4 regions of the Pseudomonas sp. LjRoot71 genome follow, and region 4 is predicted to be linked to each of the others. Evidence: predicted binding sites of a transcription regulator. Region 4 holds the regulator's gene; each other region holds the start of a gene.

Region 1 (4,142 bases), 2.9 Mb from region 4:
TGTGGCTCGATGATCTGCCCAGTGCCGAGTTGCAGGCCTTGGCCGATCTGCAGGGGTGGACTCTGGTCGAGCAGCCTGAGGGGGATCTCGGGGAGCGCATGCGGCGTATCGCGACCCTGGGGCTGGCGGACAGTGATGCGGTGATTCTGATTGGCAATGATTGCCCGGCCCTTGACGGCATCTACTTGCAGGCAGCTTGCCGCGCCTTGCAGGAGCATCCAGTGGTAATTGGTCCGGCTGAGGATGGCGGTTATGTGCTGCTGGGGTTGCGGAGCATGGCGCCGACGCTGTTCAGTGACATGCCGTGGGGCACTGAGCAGGTCTTCGACCAGACCCTGCAACGCCTGCAGCAGCTGAATTGGCATCCGGCCTTGCTGCCTGCGTTGTGGGATGTGGATCGACCCGAGGACCTGTCGCGCCTGGCGGCGCTGAATATCCTGATTTAGGGCTAGAACAGGCCGTCGCTGTCGAAGCGACGTGCCTCGCGTTGCAACTGGTAGACAAAGCGTTCTACCAGGCGTTGTTCCTGGCCGTTGATGCGGTGAAAGCGGGCACCGATAAAGGTGATGTCCAGCTTGTCTTCATATTGCACATGACGCACTTCGACGGCGGTGGTCATCGGCCCAAAGGGGAAGCGCGCGGTGAAGCGTTCATACACCTGGCCAGCCTGCAGGCTGCTGCTGATATTGCCGGGAAAGCGCAGTTTGCAGCCGGTTGCCGAGATATCCAGCAGCTGCCCGGTGATGGCTGTGCGCAGCTTGTCGCCGGCCAGTTCGATCTTGATCAGCTCACCTTGTTTGAGTGGCGCGCGGAAGGCGCTACGCCGCTGGTGGTAGGTGATTTCCGGCGGGATCGTGCTGAAGTAGCAGCGCGCGCCTTCATGATCGGTAATGCGTACGCTCTGCTCGCACTTCCAGGCCACGCGCACGCCGTCGCGGAAGGCTTCGACATTGAAGGTTTCCCCGTTGGCCAGGTAACGCTCGCCGTCATTGGGCACCAGCTCATCGAGAATCAGCAGGTTTTTGTCGCGGTCAACCTCGATCACATAGCTTTGAAAGCGCTGATTGCGTTCTTCAAAGGTGATGATCAGCGGGTCATGGTTCTGTTGCAGTTGGCGCAGGTTGGCCACGATTTCCACCGGTGTCTTGAGCACCTTGGGGGGTTGCGGGCCATCTTCCTGGCTAAAAGGACTGGGCACGGTCCATTACACTCCGAGCAAATGCTATGGCACTAGCATACTGGCTATATGACAGCATGTCCCTGTGCCTTTATAGGTTTCAGGCCTGGCTGAGCGGGCGCTGCTGGCCGATTCTAGCGGCACTGCCACGGCTGTCATAGAGGCTCGGGGTCTCGTTGCCACGCAGAATACTGAGCATGCTGTTGGCTGATGCCTGGCTGGAACGGATCAGGCGGCCGTTACGCAGGTTGGCGGCCTGGCAGCGTTCCAGCAGTGCGCTTAGCTGATCGCCGTGTTCAAGCAACAGGCTGCCCTGCTCGGACTGTGCTGCGAGGGCCTGCAAGCCGTTGCGATCAGGGCTAAGGCTGAGGCTGGTGAGCAACTGGCTACGTTCCTTGCCGTGCTGGTCGAGCAAGGTCAGCAGTGGCAGCTTGTCGGTCAGAATGCTTTGCAGGCGGGGGAGGTCGCGATCACTGAGGGCTTGGAATTCAGTGTCGATGAGTTCAAGCAACTGCTCGGCGGTGCCGATATCGTTGATGAACAGTTCAAGCAGCTTGGTATCGTGCATTGCGGGCTCTTAGGGGGTAACGGCATTCATTGCGTGTGCAGGAAATGTCCGTTGGGCGACCAATACCCCCAGCGCAGCCCTGTGACTAGCGCTGGGATTCGAAATTAAGCAGTTTGCTGGCAACGCGTTGGCTGTCGACCTGATAGCTGCCATCTTCAATGGCTTGTTTGAGCTGAGCCACGCGTTCTTTGTTGACGGTGGGCTGGTCGCGCAGTTTTTCGCTGACTTTCTGCAATTGCTGAGCATCGCGGCTCAACTGTACCGATTCGCCGCTCTTGCCGGCCTGTTGTGCCTGTGCGGTCGGGTTTGGCACATTGCTGGGTTGCTTGTTGCCGATGGCTTCATTCTGGCCACCTGCCTGAGCACTGCCGGCACGCCCCGAATTGGCTGGCGTTGCGGCATTGTTGAGCCGGTTGATATCGATGACCATGATGCAAAACCTCGAACAGTGTTTGGACGCTTGCCTAGCTTGTCGGCGCTGCCTGGAAAAACTTTAGGGCAAAAAAGTGTGCGTCAGCTAACAGTCTAAACACAGTGTGGAAAATCGTCAGCTCGGTTGATACACAAAGTTTAGTCAAGATTCATGCCTACATCGCAACTTCGACCTGGCCTGGGCCGACGACTCGCGCTCTGATAACCCGATTCGAGCGCTGGTTACGCACGCTGATCTGCTTGCCAACAGTGCCGTCCGAGAGCGCTTCGCCGGGCATGCGGACACTGATCCCACCACTGCGTGCGCTGATCACCACTTGATCGCCTTTGCGTATCGCTTCGGCCATTTGCACGTGAACGGGGGCAAGTACCTGATCCGGTAGCAGTGGGCGCGTCAATTTTTTGCCGATGGCCTGAGGTAGGGCCGTCAGATAACCCTGGTTGAGCAGGCCGACATCGCGTTCGGCGAGCAGCACATCCATTTCTGTCAGCAGATTGTCGCGTTTCAACGGGCGGCTGGCGATCACCACCTGCCGATACAGGCGCACCTGGCCGGGCACGAACACCGTCCAGGGCGTGTCGCCATCGCAGCGCACGCGCAATGTGACGCGGCCAATCGGTTCGGCGGGGCTTTCCAGAGTGGTTGTCAGGGGCTGCCCGCACAGTGGCAGGCGTAGACGTGGATCGAGTCGGTTGATTTGAATCTCATGACGACCGGCGATGTTGCTACGCTGTAAATAATCACTCACCGCCTGCTCAAGAAAAACTTCGCCAGCGCCGATAAGTTGTTCAGGCCGCGTCGCCTCGGCGCTTACCAGGCTGCTATAGCCGAGTGCCAGCAAAGCGGGTACAACTGCCAGCCAGTAGCGGCACTTTGCCAGTGAGCGTCGGTTAGTTGTCGTTTCAGTGTTCATATGGGTTAGATAGCAAGGCGCGTGCCGCCTGCTACGCTGACAGCAATCTGTTACTCAAATAAGGAGTTTGGGTATGGCCGGTGTGATGGATTCGGTTAACCAGCGAACTCAGTTGGTTGGCCAGAATCGTTTGGAGTTGCTGCTGTTTCGTCTGAACAGCAACCAGTTGTACGGCATCAACGTATTCAAGGTGAAAGAGGTGCTGCAGTGCCCGAAACTCACCATCATGCCCAAATCCAGTCCGGTTGTTCGCGGTGTGGCCAATATCCGTGGCGGCACCATTCCGATTCTTGATTTGTCCATGGCTACGGGCAACACCCCGCTGGCGAATATCGACAGCAGCTTTGTGATCATTACCGAGTACAACACCAAGGTGCAGGGTTTCCTGGTGCATTCGGTCGAGCGCATCGTCAACATGAACTGGGAGTCGATACATCCGCCACCCAAGGGCACTGGGCGCGATCACTACCTGACGGCGGTGACTCATCTGGATGACAAGATGGTCGAGATCATCGATGTCGAGAAAATTCTCGCAGAAGTGGCGCCGACCTCCGAGGTGATCTCCGAAGGTGTGCTTGATGCCCGTACCCAGGCCCGTGCCGTGAGCAAACGTGTGCTGACCTGCGACGACTCATCGGTTGCACGCAAGCAGGTGACGCGCTGCCTTGAAACCGTCGGCGTGGAGGTGGTTGCGCTAAATGATGGTCGACAGGCTCTGGATTACCTGAAGGCGATGGTCGAGGAGGGCAAGAAGCCGGAGGAGGAATTCCTCATGCTGATTTCCGATATCGAAATGCCCGAGATGGATGGTTACACCCTGACTGCGGAGATTCGTTCCGATCCGCGTATGCAAAAGCTGCACATCATCCTGCATACTTCGCTTTCTGGCGTGTTTAACCAGGCCATGGTCAAGAAGGTGGGCGCGGATGATTTTCTCGCCAAGTTTCGCCCCGATGACCTGGCCGCACGGGTAGCTGACCGCATCAATATAGCGGCAGGGGACTGAGGGCCTGGCCCTCAGTGAAACATATGTTCGTCGAGGCCTCGCGAG
Region 2 (4,142 bases), 1.6 Mb from region 4:
TCAAACTCAACTCGGCTGACTTCCAGCGTGGCGGTTTCGATGCGGCCGATGCCAAGCGCGTGGTGCAGCTGCTCAATGGGCAGGCGGTGGATCTGGTCGAACTGTCCGGTGGCAGCTATGAAGCACCCGCCATGCAGGGCGATGCCCGCGACGGTCGCACCTTGGCGCGTGAAGCCTACTTCCTGGAATTTGCTGGTGAGATCGCCGCTGTGGCGACGATGCCAGTCATGGTCACTGGCGGCATTCGCCGTTTACCGGTGGTCGAGCAGGTACTGGCCAGCGGTGTGGCCATGGCCGGGATTGCCACGGCCCTGGCGATTGAACCGGCCTTGCCCAAGCAGTGGCAGGCCGGGCAGCCGAGCAGCGCCGAGCTGCCAGCGATCCGTTGGAAGAACAAGGCGTTTGCCTCCCTGGCCTATATGGCGGTGGTGAAATTCCAGATGCGCCAGCTCAGCCGGGGTCGCCGCCCCAACCCACAGGTATCGCCTTTGCGCGCGCTGCTGCTGGAGCAGCTGAAAAGCGCCCGCCGCACCCGTCAGTACAAACGTCTAATGGCGGCTCAGGGTTCGGGTTTGTAGCCCAGGCGCAGGCCGCCCCAGTGGCGGCCCTGCACGGTGATTGGCACCGACAGGTCGTGCATCAGCTCGCCGGTGTCACGCATGTAGGTCTGTAGCAGCAGCGGCTTCTGGTGGCTACCGCAGCGGATGCCGGTGCGGTCGTTGAACAGGCGCTTGCTGCGGCTCTTCACGCTGTCGATGGCGCGGTCACCGCAGGGCGGGTGGTTGAACGCAGCGTTGTGGGTCGGCACATAGCCTTCGGCGGTGCAGGCGATGGCGAATACCAGGCCTTCGTGCTGGCTCAGCAGCGGCTCCTGAATGGCCGGCAGCACCTGATCGGCATAGCTGTCGAAGCGGGTCTTGTACTTGGCCGGGAAACTGCCGGAAATCGGCTGGTAGTGGCGGTCGAACAGGTCGCTGGTGCTGATCCGGCCGCTGTGCAGGTCCGCTTCGAATTGCGCGGCAATCTGCGCGGCGGCGTTGCGGGCGAGGTCATAGATGCGCTGGTGATAGTCATCCAGGCCCACTTCGGCGAGCTGTTCGCTGACGCTTTCGGCCTGAGCGACCAAACGCTCGGCCGCGCTGCTGAGCTGACGGGTCTGCCCTTCACTGTCGCCGACATCGCCGCGCAACTGGCTGACCGCCACCGACAGCTCGGCCAGGCGCTCGTGGTTATGGCGGGTGCCGCTGTCGATCTGGCTGACCTGGTTCTCCACGTCCACCGCCAGTGCGGCAATGCCCTGCAACTGCTCGCCGGTGTGCTCGACCTGCTGCGCGGCCTGGGTCAGTTGCTCGGCCTGCTGTTGCATATGGCTGACCACCGCCGCGCTCTGCTGGCGGATATCGCTGACGATCTGCCCGACTTCCTCGGTGGCGCTGCTGGTGCGCCCGGCGAGGTTGCGCACCTCATCGGCGACCACCGCAAAACCGCGCCCCAGGTCACCGGCGCGGGCCGCTTCGATAGCCGCATTGAGCGCCAGCAGGTTGGTCTGGCTGGCAATCGACTGGATCACCTGGGTGACTTTCTCGATCTGTTCGGTGCGGCTGCTGAGGCCGTCGATCAGCTCGCGGCTGGTGGCGGTCTGCGCGCTCAGGTGCTGCATGGCATCGATCGCCTGACGCAGTTCCTGCTGCCCGCTGCTGCTGTTCTGCCGCACGGTCTGCGCGGCCTGCAGGGTCTGTTCGGCGCGCTGGGCGTTGTCCTGTTCGGTGTGGGTGATGGCCTCGGCGGCCTGGTTGATCTGCTCGGTGGCACTTAGCTGCGAGTGCAGTTTGCCGGCCAGTTGCTGCGCGGCGTGGGCCACTTCGGCTGCGGCCAGGGCGTTGTGGCAGGTCTGTTGGGACAGGCTCTGGCTGAGGTTGCTGAAGGCGTCGTTGGCGGCGTCGCTCTGCGCCGGCAGTTCTTCATGCTGGCGCTGCCAGGGGCCCAGCCAGGGCCACAGGGCCAGCAGCAGAAAGGACGGAATGCTGATAAACCAGGGCACTTGTATTTGCTGATAGGCCGCCATCAACCCGGCCAGCCCGATGGCATGCAGCAGGCAGGCCTTGGGGTAGGAAATAAACGCAGAGCGCATGACAAACCTCATTATTTTTATTCTGGTCGAGCCAACACCAGAAACTGCCAGTGGCGCGCCGCTGCTGTATGGGCGGGCCATGCCTGCTGGAACCTGCGTGCGTGCAGCCGGATATACCTGCTCAGGCAATCGGCCGCTGTCGGCGAATCTATAGACCATAGCGGGTGTCGCTCCCTGCGGCCAACCTTTGGTGGGAGGTTGATTCGAGCACCCATGGCGGTTCGCGGCCATGGCACTTTGGTCGCAGGTGGGTTAATCCCTAAGGGCCTGTTTCGCGCACTGCCTTAATGCTGTGCAGTAGACCCTAACGCGCCGTCAAAGGCGATGGCGCTGGATAAAACCGCGGTCGAGAAAATCCTTCCAGCGGCCATAGAACTGGCCACCGGCACTGTGCCCATGCCAGTCCAGCAGCGCGCCGCCATCGCCGGTGGCCAGCAGCGCCAGGCTTTGTCGTTGCGGGTGGTAGCGTTTGAGCGGCAGGCCACGCAACGCGGCGTTGAGGTTGGCCGCCAGCACCGGGCCCTGGCGCACGGCATAGACACCGCTCTTGCGCGCGCCGGGCAAGCTGGCGCAGTCGCCGGCGGCAAATATCGTCGGGTGGGTGTAGCTCTGCAGCGTCGGCGCGATCAAGACAAAGCCCTGCTCATCGCAGCCCAGACCGCTGTGTGCAGGCCAGGCAAAGGCCTTTGCCCCACTGGCCAGCAACAAGCGTTGACCGCGCCAGACCGGTTCGTCACCGCTGAGCAGGCAGTCGCCTTCGATACGGCTGATCGGGCAATCCTCACGCACCCACACGCCGCGTTGGCGCAGATGGCCGAGGGCGCGCAAGCGCACGCCAGCCGACAAACCATCGAGCAGGTGGCCGGCGCAGAACAGCGCCAGCTGCGGCACCTGCCCGGCCAAGGCCAGCGCCAGCTCAACCCCCGCCGCGCCGCCGCCGAGAATCGCCAGGGGCTGTGGTGCGGCCTGCCAGCGTTGCCAACGGGCAAGAAACTCGGCAAAGGGTTTGACCGCCAGCGTCTGCATGGCGTCGCCTTGCTGGGGCGGTGCGCCAACCTGCGCGCCGATATTCAGCGACAGCCAGCTGGCATTCAGGGTTTGGCCATTGGCCAGTTGCACCTGTTGCTGGGCGGCGGACAGGCTTTCCACCGGGCTGATGATCAGCTCGACCTTGGCCGCGCGGCACAGCGCCTGCAGTTCGATCTGGCAATCCGCCGCGCTGTGTCGCCCAGCCAGCAGCCCCGGCAGCATGCCCGAGTACCAGGCCACCGGCCCGGCGCTGAGTAATGCGATACGCCCCGGTGGTCGTTCGATCAACGCCCAGCGCCGCAGCACACCAAGGTGGGCATGGCCGGCGCCGAGCAGCAGGAGGTCGTAGTGATGGTTCAAACGCAGGCACCCATGGCTCAAAACGATGTGCCGTTATGCTACGGGCTTGTGCTGTCGTCTGTCAGGGGATGCTGTAGCAGCGGGGTAGCGAAATAGCTGTCGGCGGATTCGCCGGTGTTGTCGCTGTCGGCGGCAAACACCACGCCGAGAATTCTGCGCGGTGCGCTGCCAAAGGCGGCGATGGCATCGGCGTTCAGGTCGCGGGACTCGCTGAGCCATTGCCCCAATGGTGCTTCGGGACCACGCAGCACCTGCATTTCCACTGTCTCGGTGTAGGCGCTGCGCGCGTGGGTGCCGGGTGCGGCGCGATTGTCCCAAACATAGCTGAGGGTCGCCGCTGGCAGGTTGGGGTCAAAGAAGGTGCGCGCCAGGCGCAGCTTTTGTCGGGTGACAAAGCTCAGCGAATCCAGCGGGTAATCCAGCAGCACATAAACCCGCGCGGCGTAGTCGTCGCCTTCGCGGGTGGCGAAGCGCGCCTGCTTCAGCGTCTGCTCGGTGCGCCATTGCCAGCTCAGTTGCCAGGGCTGATCGCCGGGCAGGTCCAGCGGATGCAGCAGGCCACCGGCTGCGGCATCGGCCTGAATGCGTAACACCGGCCTCCCGTCCTGCTCGACCAGCGTGC
Region 3 (4,142 bases), 3.7 Mb from region 4:
GTGTGAGGTGGTTATGGGTTTTTCTGAATTGCTTCAGGCTGTGCGTGACAATCCGCAGGCCGTGTCGATCCCGGCGCAGTGGGGGCAGGGTCGCGCCAGTTTTGGTGGCCTGGTGGCTGCGCTGGTGTATGAAGCGATGCGTGCCCAGGTGCCGAGTGGGCGACCGCCGCGCTCCCTGGCTATCACGTTTGTTGGCCCGGCGGCGCCGGATGTGCCGGTGCGCTTTGAGGTGGAAGTGCTGCGTGAAGGCAAGGCGGTCAGTCAGGTGCTCGGCCGTGCGGTGCAGGATGGCCAGGTGGTGACCATCGTCCAGGGCAGCTTCGGCGCTGGGCGTGAGTCGCGCATCGCGGTCGCGGCTGAGCCAGCCCCGCAAGCCAAGGCAGTGGAAGCCTGCCAGGAGTTGCCGTATATCCCCAATGTCACCCCTGAATTCACCCGCCACCTGGCCATGCGCTGGGCCTTCGGCGGCATGCCGTTCAGCGGCAATCCATCGCGGGATATGGGCGGTTGGGTGCGTCTGCGTGATCAGGAAACGGTCGAAGCGGTCAACGAGGCCCATCTGCTGGCCTTGGTCGATGCCTGGCCACCCGCCGTGTTGCCGCACCTGAGTGCGCCGGCGCCCGGCAGTACGCTGACCTGGACCATCGAGTTCGTGCAGCCTATGACTGCGCTGACAACGCAGGACTGGTGCCTGTATCGCGCGCATATCGAGCATGCCCGTGATGGCTACGGCCATGTGGCAGCGGCGATGTGGACAGCCGGTGGTGAGCTGTTGGCCATCAGCCGGCAGACGGTAGCCGTGTTTGGTTAAACGCCGGTTGTTGCCGTTGCAGAGAGCAACGGCAACAACCGTTTGGCCCTCTACAGCTTAAGCTGGCGGATGGCTTTGTTCAGTTCGCCGGCCAGGCTGGCCAGGTTGGCACTGGTCTGCGCCGATTCGCCGGTCTGCCCGACGGTCTGCTCGGTGACATCGCGGATGCGGATCACGGCGCGGTTCATCTCTTCAGCGACTTGGCTTTGCTGTTCGGCCGCCACGGCGATCTGTGTGTTGCTTTCACGCATATGCGCTACGGATTCGGTGATGGCGACCAGCGCCTGACCGGCTTCATCCGCCTGCTTGACGCATTCATCTGCCTTGATCGAGCTGTCTTGCATAAAGTCCACGGCATCACGGGTGCCACTTTGCAGGGTATTGATCATCTGGGTGATGAGGTCGGTTGAGTCCTGCACGCGCTTGGCCAGGTTGCGTACTTCGTCAGCCACTACGGCAAAACCTCGGCCCATTTCACCGGCGCGGGCGGCTTCAATCGCTGCGTTAAGGGCGAGCAGGTTGGTCTGTTCGGCGATCCCATGAATTTCGCTGACCACGCCGCCGATTTTCTGGCTGTCGGCGGCCAGTTGCTCGATCATCTGCGCGGTCTGTTGCACGCCACTGGACAGCCCGGAGATCGACAGGGCTACGCGGTTGACCACCTGCTGGCCGCTGCGGGCCAGTTGCTCAGCGTTCTTCGACTGATCGCGGGTATCGGCAGTGTGTTCGGCAATATGGTGCACCGTGGCGGACATCTCGTTGATCGCGGTGGCCGCCTGTTCGGTTTCACTCTGCTGATCGAGCATGCCCTGGCGTACGTTACGCATGCTGCCGGCCATGCGCTCGGCACCTTCATCCAGCTGCGCGGCCGATTGCGCGACGATGCCAACGACACGCTGGTAACCAGCCTGCATGGCATTGAAGGCGCTGGCCATCTGGCCCACCTCATCGCGGCTGTTGAGGGGAACGCGAGCGCTCAGATCGCCGCTTTTCTCCACTTGCAGCATCACGTCCTTGAGGGTGTTGAGGTGGCTGAGCAGGAAACGGATCAGCAGCTGCGAGGCTGTCAGAAGCAGCAGCATCAACAGGGCAACCACCAGCGCATAGCTGGGCGCGCGGTCAAAGAATATCTCCACCTGGCTGGGTGCCTTCGCGGTGACGGCCAGACGCTGACCATCCTGGCGGGTGATCACCTCTGCGCCGATCAGCCCACCGCTACCATTGAGTTCGATCCAGCCACGTGTATTGGCCAGGGCACTGCCCTGGTTATCCGGCAGGCGTGGCGTTTGCCCGTTGGCAAAACTCAGCAGGTTGTCGCCACTGGGCAAGGCCTGCTCTGCCGGCCACTGACTGAGCAGGCGGGCCTGCTGCTGGGCGGCGAGTTTGGCTGCGTCGTGACGCGCCTGATGCTCCAGATTGATGGCGTAGAGCACCAGCAGCAGGGTGGTGAAGAAGGCTACGGCGTTGACGGCCCAGAATTTGTACTTCAGGGAAAGATCGCTAATCCAGTGACTCATGCACATCTCTTCCTTGCGGAGGTGGGTTGGCCATTGCCGGTTGGCTCGGGCTTATCGAGGCATATCGATAAGCCTGTTATCGGCGCAAAGCGCTTCGGGTTTAGGCACAAGGCAGCAAACCCTTAGGCAAAGTGCCATCAGTATCAAGCAACGCCAACCAAGCGCATTGATCCTCATCAATATGCCTTGAGTCAGACCAATGCTTGAACACCCTCCAGATGGGGCAGGTTGAAGAACGCCTGTGCCGCCGCGCTGGTGTGGGCGGCCAGTATCTGCTCGGTTTCCCCACGGTGCAGGGCCACCTCGCGCAGCACTTCCACAAGAAAGGCCGGCTCGTTGCGACCGCTCTTCGGTTTTGGGCGCAGGCTGCGTGGCAGCAGGAAGGGTGCGTCACTTTCCAGCATCAGGCGGCCGCGTGGAATTTCCCTGACCAGCGGATGCAAGTGACTGCCGCGCCGCTCATCGCAGATCCAGCCGGTGATGCCGATATGCAAGTCCAGATCCAGGTAGCTGAACAGCGCACGCTTCTCCCCGGTAAAACAATGCACCACGGCGGCCGGCAGCTGATCCCGGTAGTGGCGCAGGATCGCCAGCAGGCGCTCGTCGGCATCGCGCTCATGCAGAAACACCGGCAACTGCAGCTCCACGGCCAGGGCCAGTTGCTGTTCCAGTACTTGCTCCTGCTGCGGCCTGGGGGAAAAGTCACGGTTGAAATCCAGGCCACACTCACCCACAGCGCGGACTCTGGCGTCACCCAGCAGGGCCTTGAGTTCGGCATAGCTGTCACTGTTCCAACTGCTGGCGTCGTGAGGGTGAATGCCAGCGGTACTGAACAAATGGGTGCCGCCGTCATCCAACTGCCGGCACAGCGCCAGGGCATGACGGCTTTCGTCGAGGTTGGTGCCGGTCAGCAGCATCTGCTGCACACCTGCCGCATAGGCACGGGTGAGGAGTGCTTCGCGTTGTTCGGCAAAGCTTGGGTGGGTCAGATTGACGCCGATGTCGATGAGTTGCATGGTGCTACCTGCTGAATTGACCGGGCAGCATAGCAGAGCTTTTTTATCGATTTAAAAAGCTAACCAATACATATATTTAGATCGTATACGTGATGTTGTATGTAATAACTGGCTGGCGTCCATGGGTGGGCTGTGCGAACCTCCGCGCCCCGCGCGAGCGGTCAGTTGTATGCCGCCCGGCAGGTTTGTCCGGGGTTGCTGGATTGATCTGTCGGCCATTTTTGTCCTGGAGCCTTGATGCTGCGAGTGCTACTCACCTGCTGCCTATTGCTGCTGTCCTGCACAGCGGTGGCGCGTGTGGCTGGCCCGCTGGAAATCGAGCAACCCAAGGCTGCCCGTGACCTGGCGAGCATTCGCAGCAGCGGTGAGTTGCGTGTGCTGGTCAATCAGAGTCGTAACAGCTCGGGCGAAGTCAAAGGTCAGAGTATCGGCGTCGAATACCACCGCCTGCGGGCCTTCGAGCAGTACCTCAATCGCAACGCGCGCGATGGCCGCAGCCTCAAGCTGAAACTTATTCCACGGGCCAAGGACCAGTTACTGGCCGCTCTGCAGCGCGGTGAAGGGGATCTGGTCGCTCCCGGTGAACTGCTTAATATGCCGCGTGGCAGCAAGCTCAGCGCCAGTGCTGCAATTCGCCAGGATGTGCCGCTGATCATCGTTGCCCGCCAGGGTAATCGGCGTTACCAGAACCTTGAGCAACTTTCCGGACGCAGCCTGGCGCTGCCCGCTGGCAGCGTGGCCGGCGAGGCGATTCGGTTGCTCAATCAGAAGCTGATCGACAGCAAGCGTTCGCCGATC
Region 4 (4,142 bases):
CCACCACCCTGGCCAAGCTGGCTGCGCGTTATGTCCTCAAATACGGCGCACAGCACATCGCCTTGGTCAGCCTGGACAGCTATCGCATTGGCGCTCAAGAGCAACTCAAGACCCTCGGGCGTATTCTCAATGTCCCGGTAACCCTGGTCGATCCTGGCCAGTCCCTGACCCAAGCCCTGGCCCCGCTGGCGCGCAAGCGTGTGGTGCTGATTGACACCGCCGGCCTGCCCGCTAACGATCCAGCGCTGCGTATGCAGCTGGAAACGCTGGCCAGCCGTGGCGTCAATGCAAAAAATTATCTGGTAATGGCCGCTACCAGTCAGGGCCAAGTGCTGAAAGCCGCCTACCATAGTTATAAGCGCTGTGGTCTGGCAGGTTGTATTGTCACCAAGGCGGATGAAGCCACCAGCCTGGGTGAGGTTTTAGGGCTGGCTATTAGCCAGCGTCTACCGGTAGCCTATCTCGCCGATGGGCCACGAATTCCCGATGATCTGCAGGTACCGCGCAGTCATCAGTTGGTCAGCCGGGCCGTGGGGCTGCAGGCGACCCAAGATCCAAGCGAGGATACGATGGCGGAGATGTTTGCCGGCCTTTATCAGCAGCCCGCACGGCGTGTCAGTTAAGCGCCAGGCTGTTGCAATTGAACCGCGCGTAGCCGGCCGAGTGGCTCCAGTCGAAGTTAGACAAGGTGTGTAGAAAATATGGGTATGCATCCCGTACAGGTGATTGCGGTGACCGGCGGCAAAGGTGGCGTCGGTAAGACCAACGTCTCGGTGAACCTGGCATTGGCCCTGGCTGATCTCGGCCGCCGGGTGATGCTGATGGACGCCGACCTGGGCTTGGCCAACGTCGATGTGCTGCTTGGTTTGAGTGCCAAACGCACCCTGGAAGACGTTATCAGTGGCGAATGTGAGCTGCGCGATGTGCTGCTGCAGGGGCCGGGCGGCATCCGCATCGTGCCGGCGGCTTCGGGCATTCAGAGCATGGTGCAGCTGTCACCGATGCAGCATGCCGGGTTGATCCAGGCGTTCAGCGATATTAGTGATAACCTCGACGTGTTGATCATCGACACGGCAGCAGGTATTGGTGATGGCGTGGTCAGCTTTGTACGCGCGGCCCAGGAAGTGCTGGTGGTGGTCTGCGACGAGCCGACCTCAATCACTGACGCTTATGCGCTAATCAAACTGCTCAACCGTGACCACGGCATGAACCGTTTTCGCGTCCTGGCCAATATGGCCCACAGCCCGCAGGAAGGCCGCAACCTCTTTGCTAAGCTGACTAAAGTGACTGATCGTTTTCTTGACGTTGCCCTGCAATACGTAGGTGCGGTGCCGTATGACGAGTCAGTGCGCAAGGCCGTGCAAAAGCAGCGCGCGGTTTACGAAGCCTTCCCGCGTTCGAAGTGCGCGTTGGCGTTCAAGGCGATAGCCCAGAAAGTCGACGCCTGGCCGTTACCGGCCAATCCGCGCGGTCACCTGGAATTTTTCGTTGAGCGTCTGGTGCACCAACCGATCGCGGACACGGCCATATGACAGCAGCCTCTGGACTTCGTATGTATAGCAAGGCACAGGCGCAGGACTCCCAGCACCAGTTGATCGAGCGCTATGCGCCTCTGGTCAAACGCATTGCCTATCACCTGTTGGCGCGTCTGCCTGCCAATGTGCAGGTCGACGACCTGATCCAGGCCGGGATGATCGGCCTGCTCGAAGCGTCAAAAAAATACGATTCCAGCAAAGGTGCCAGTTTCGAGACGTTCGCTGGCATTCGCATTCGTGGCTCCATGCTCGACGAGGTACGTAAAGGCGACTGGGCCCCCCGTTCCGTGCACCGCAACAGCCGCATGGTCAGTGATGCCATTCGAGTAATTGAGGCCAGAACGGGCCGAGATGCTAAAGATCAAGAGGTTGCGGCCGAACTCCAATTGAGTCTCGAGGATTACTACGGCATTCTTGGCGACACTTTAGGCAGCCGCCTGTTCAGCTTCGACGACCTGTTGCAGGACGGCGAGCATGGTGGGCTGGGTGAAGACGCTGGCAGCAACCACCTCGAACCTTCTCGTGATCTGGAAGATGAACGCTTTCAGGCAGCCTTGGCCGATGCCATCGCCAACCTGCCGGAGCGCGAGCGCCTGGTGTTAGCGCTATATTACGATGAAGAATTAAATCTTAAGGAGATCGGCGAAGTACTGGGGGTTAGCGAATCACGCGTAAGCCAACTACACAGTCAGTGTGCCGCCCGTTTACGCGCCCGTTTGGGCGAGTGGCGCGCACACTGAGTGGCGGTTGCGGCACTCGCTGATATCTGGGCCGGTTTCACGATTAAAGGCGTACACAGGTTGCTGGGTGCGTTTGGGACTGTACGGAGGTCGACTTGGACAAGAACATGAAAATCCTCATCGTTGATGACTTTTCAACGATGCGACGGATCATCAAGAACCTCCTGCGTGACTTGGGGTTCACCAACACCGCCGAGGCCGATGACGGCACCACGGCCTTGCCGATGCTGCAAAGCGGCAGTTTCGATTTTCTGGTAACGGACTGGAACATGCCCGGCATGACCGGGATTGACCTGCTGCGCGCCGTACGCGCGGATGATCGTCTGAAAACCCTGCCGGTGCTGATGGTAACGGCCGAGGCCAAGCGCGATCAGATCATCGAAGCAGCTCAGGCTGGGGTTAACGGCTATGTGGTCAAGCCGTTCACTGCCCAGGTGCTGAAAGAGAAGATTGAGAAGATCTTCGAGCGGGTCAACGGCTGATGTCTGCCATGAGGGTGCTATGGAGCATAAAGATTCCGTTCAAGGCGACCTTGAGTCGACCCTGAAACACAACGCTCGCCAATTGGTCGACAGCCTGGAACAGGGCAATTTTGGTGAAGCGGTACAGCTGATTCATGAACTCAACAAGGCGCGTGATCGCGGCCTCTATCACGAGGTTGGCAAGCTGACCCGTGAGTTGCATAACGCTATCGTCAATTTTCAGCTTGACCCGCGTGTGCCACACGCTACCGAAGTGTCGCAAATCACCGATGCCACCGAGCGGCTCAACTATGTTGTGACCATGACCGAGAAAGCGGCCAATCGCACCATGGATCTGGTCGAGCAGAGTGCGCCGCTGGTCAATGATCTCAGCGACGAGGCTCAGAGCCTGAGTGCTGATTGGGGCCGTTTCATGCGCCGCGAAATGAGCGCTGACGGCTTTCGTGAACTGGCCAAGCGCGTCGAACTGTTCCTTGCTCGTAGCGAGCGCGATGGGGCCAAGTTATCTGCTCACCTCAACGACATTCTGCTGGCTCAGGACTTCCAGGATCTGACCGGGCAGGTGATCAAGCGTGTCACGCAGTTGGTCACCGAAGTTGAGAGCAACCTGCTGAAACTGGTGCTGATGGCCAGCCAGGTGGACCAGTTTGCCGGCATTGAACACAACCATGAGTTGCTCCGTGCCGAACAAGAAAAACAAAAAGAGCCTTCCCGTGGTGAAGGTCCGCAGATTCATGCCGATAAGCGTGAAGACGTCGCATCGAATCAGGATGATGTCGACGACCTGCTTTCCAGCCTGGGATTTTAGGAGCACGTCTATATGAGCTTCGGCGCCGATGAAGAAATCCTCCAGGACTTCCTGGTAGAGGCCGGCGAGATTCTTGAATTACTGTCCGAGCAGTTGGTGGAGCTTGAAAGCCGCCCGGACGACATGAATCTGCTCAACGCTATTTTTCGCGGTTTCCATACCGTTAAAGGTGGTGCCGGTTTTCTCCAGCTCAATGAGCTGGTGGAATGCTGCCATATCGCAGAAAACGTCTTCGACATCCTGCGCAAGGGTGAGCGGCGCGTCGACTCCGCATTGATGGATGTGGTGCTAGAAGCACTGGATGCCGTCAACAGTATGTTCAGTGAAGTCCGCGAGCGAACTGACCTGACCCCAGCGACGCCTGAATTGCTGGCAGCATTGGCTCGTCTGGCTGAGCCAGCCAGTGCTGATGAGTTGATGCAGGCTGAAGCGCCGGCAGCCGAACCTGAACCCGAACCGGAGCCGGAACCCGAACCGGCAGTTGCCCAAGCCCCAGCAGGGGATATTACCGACAGCGAATTTGAACAACTGCTCGGCGCTCTGGATGAAACGCCAGCCCCGGTGGCTGTTGCGGCCA

What was found. The regulator FliA, encoded in region 4, starts transcription of late flagellar genes. The targets are predictions, from matches to a motif close to CTAAAGTTTNNNNNNNNNNNGCCGNTAA.
Region 1: the regulator FliA is predicted to act here: its motif matches at 2,215-2,242, upstream of flgM (flagellar biosynthesis anti-sigma factor FlgM).
Region 2: the regulator FliA is predicted to act here: its motif matches at 2,258-2,285, upstream of ACSQ17_RS10670 (methyl-accepting chemotaxis protein).
Region 3: the regulator FliA is predicted to act here: its motif matches at 2,427-2,454, upstream of ACSQ17_RS20115 (methyl-accepting chemotaxis protein).

The regions. Positions count from the first base shown of each region.
Region 1 covers NZ_CAXURA020000001.1:3,466,993-3,471,134, forward strand. The annotation lists gene ACSQ17_RS16275 (TIGR04282 family arsenosugar biosynthesis glycosyltransferase) at 1-446, shown strand, start outside; gene ACSQ17_RS16280 (flagellar brake protein) at 449-1,198, opposite strand; gene ACSQ17_RS16285 (flagella synthesis protein FlgN) at 1,278-1,745, opposite strand; gene flgM (flagellar biosynthesis anti-sigma factor FlgM) at 1,831-2,175, opposite strand; gene flgA (flagellar basal body P-ring formation chaperone FlgA) at 2,333-3,091, opposite strand; gene ACSQ17_RS16300 (chemotaxis protein CheV) at 3,165-4,097, shown strand; gene cheR (protein-glutamate O-methyltransferase CheR) at 4,142-4,142, shown strand, end outside.
Region 2 covers NZ_CAXURA020000001.1:2,247,409-2,251,550, reverse strand. The annotation lists gene ACSQ17_RS10675 (NADH:flavin oxidoreductase/NADH oxidase family protein) at 1-578, shown strand, start outside; gene ACSQ17_RS10670 (methyl-accepting chemotaxis protein) at 560-2,065, opposite strand; gene ACSQ17_RS10665 (FAD-dependent oxidoreductase) at 2,447-3,520, opposite strand; gene ACSQ17_RS10660 (DUF3047 domain-containing protein) at 3,559-4,142, opposite strand, start outside.
Region 3 covers NZ_CAXURA020000001.1:4,264,331-4,268,472, forward strand. The annotation lists gene ACSQ17_RS20110 (acyl-CoA thioesterase) at 14-811, shown strand; gene ACSQ17_RS20115 (methyl-accepting chemotaxis protein) at 862-2,328, opposite strand; gene ACSQ17_RS20120 (TatD family hydrolase) at 2,520-3,344, opposite strand; gene ACSQ17_RS20125 (transglycosylase SLT domain-containing protein) at 3,582-4,142, shown strand, end outside.
Region 4 covers NZ_CAXURA020000001.1:598,787-602,928, reverse strand. The annotation lists gene flhF (flagellar biosynthesis protein FlhF) at 1-623, shown strand, start outside; gene fleN (flagellar synthesis regulator FleN) at 702-1,532, shown strand; gene fliA (RNA polymerase sigma factor FliA) at 1,529-2,275, shown strand; gene ACSQ17_RS02910 (chemotaxis response regulator CheY) at 2,383-2,757, shown strand; gene ACSQ17_RS02905 (protein phosphatase CheZ) at 2,777-3,565, shown strand; gene ACSQ17_RS02900 (chemotaxis protein CheA) at 3,578-4,142, shown strand, end outside.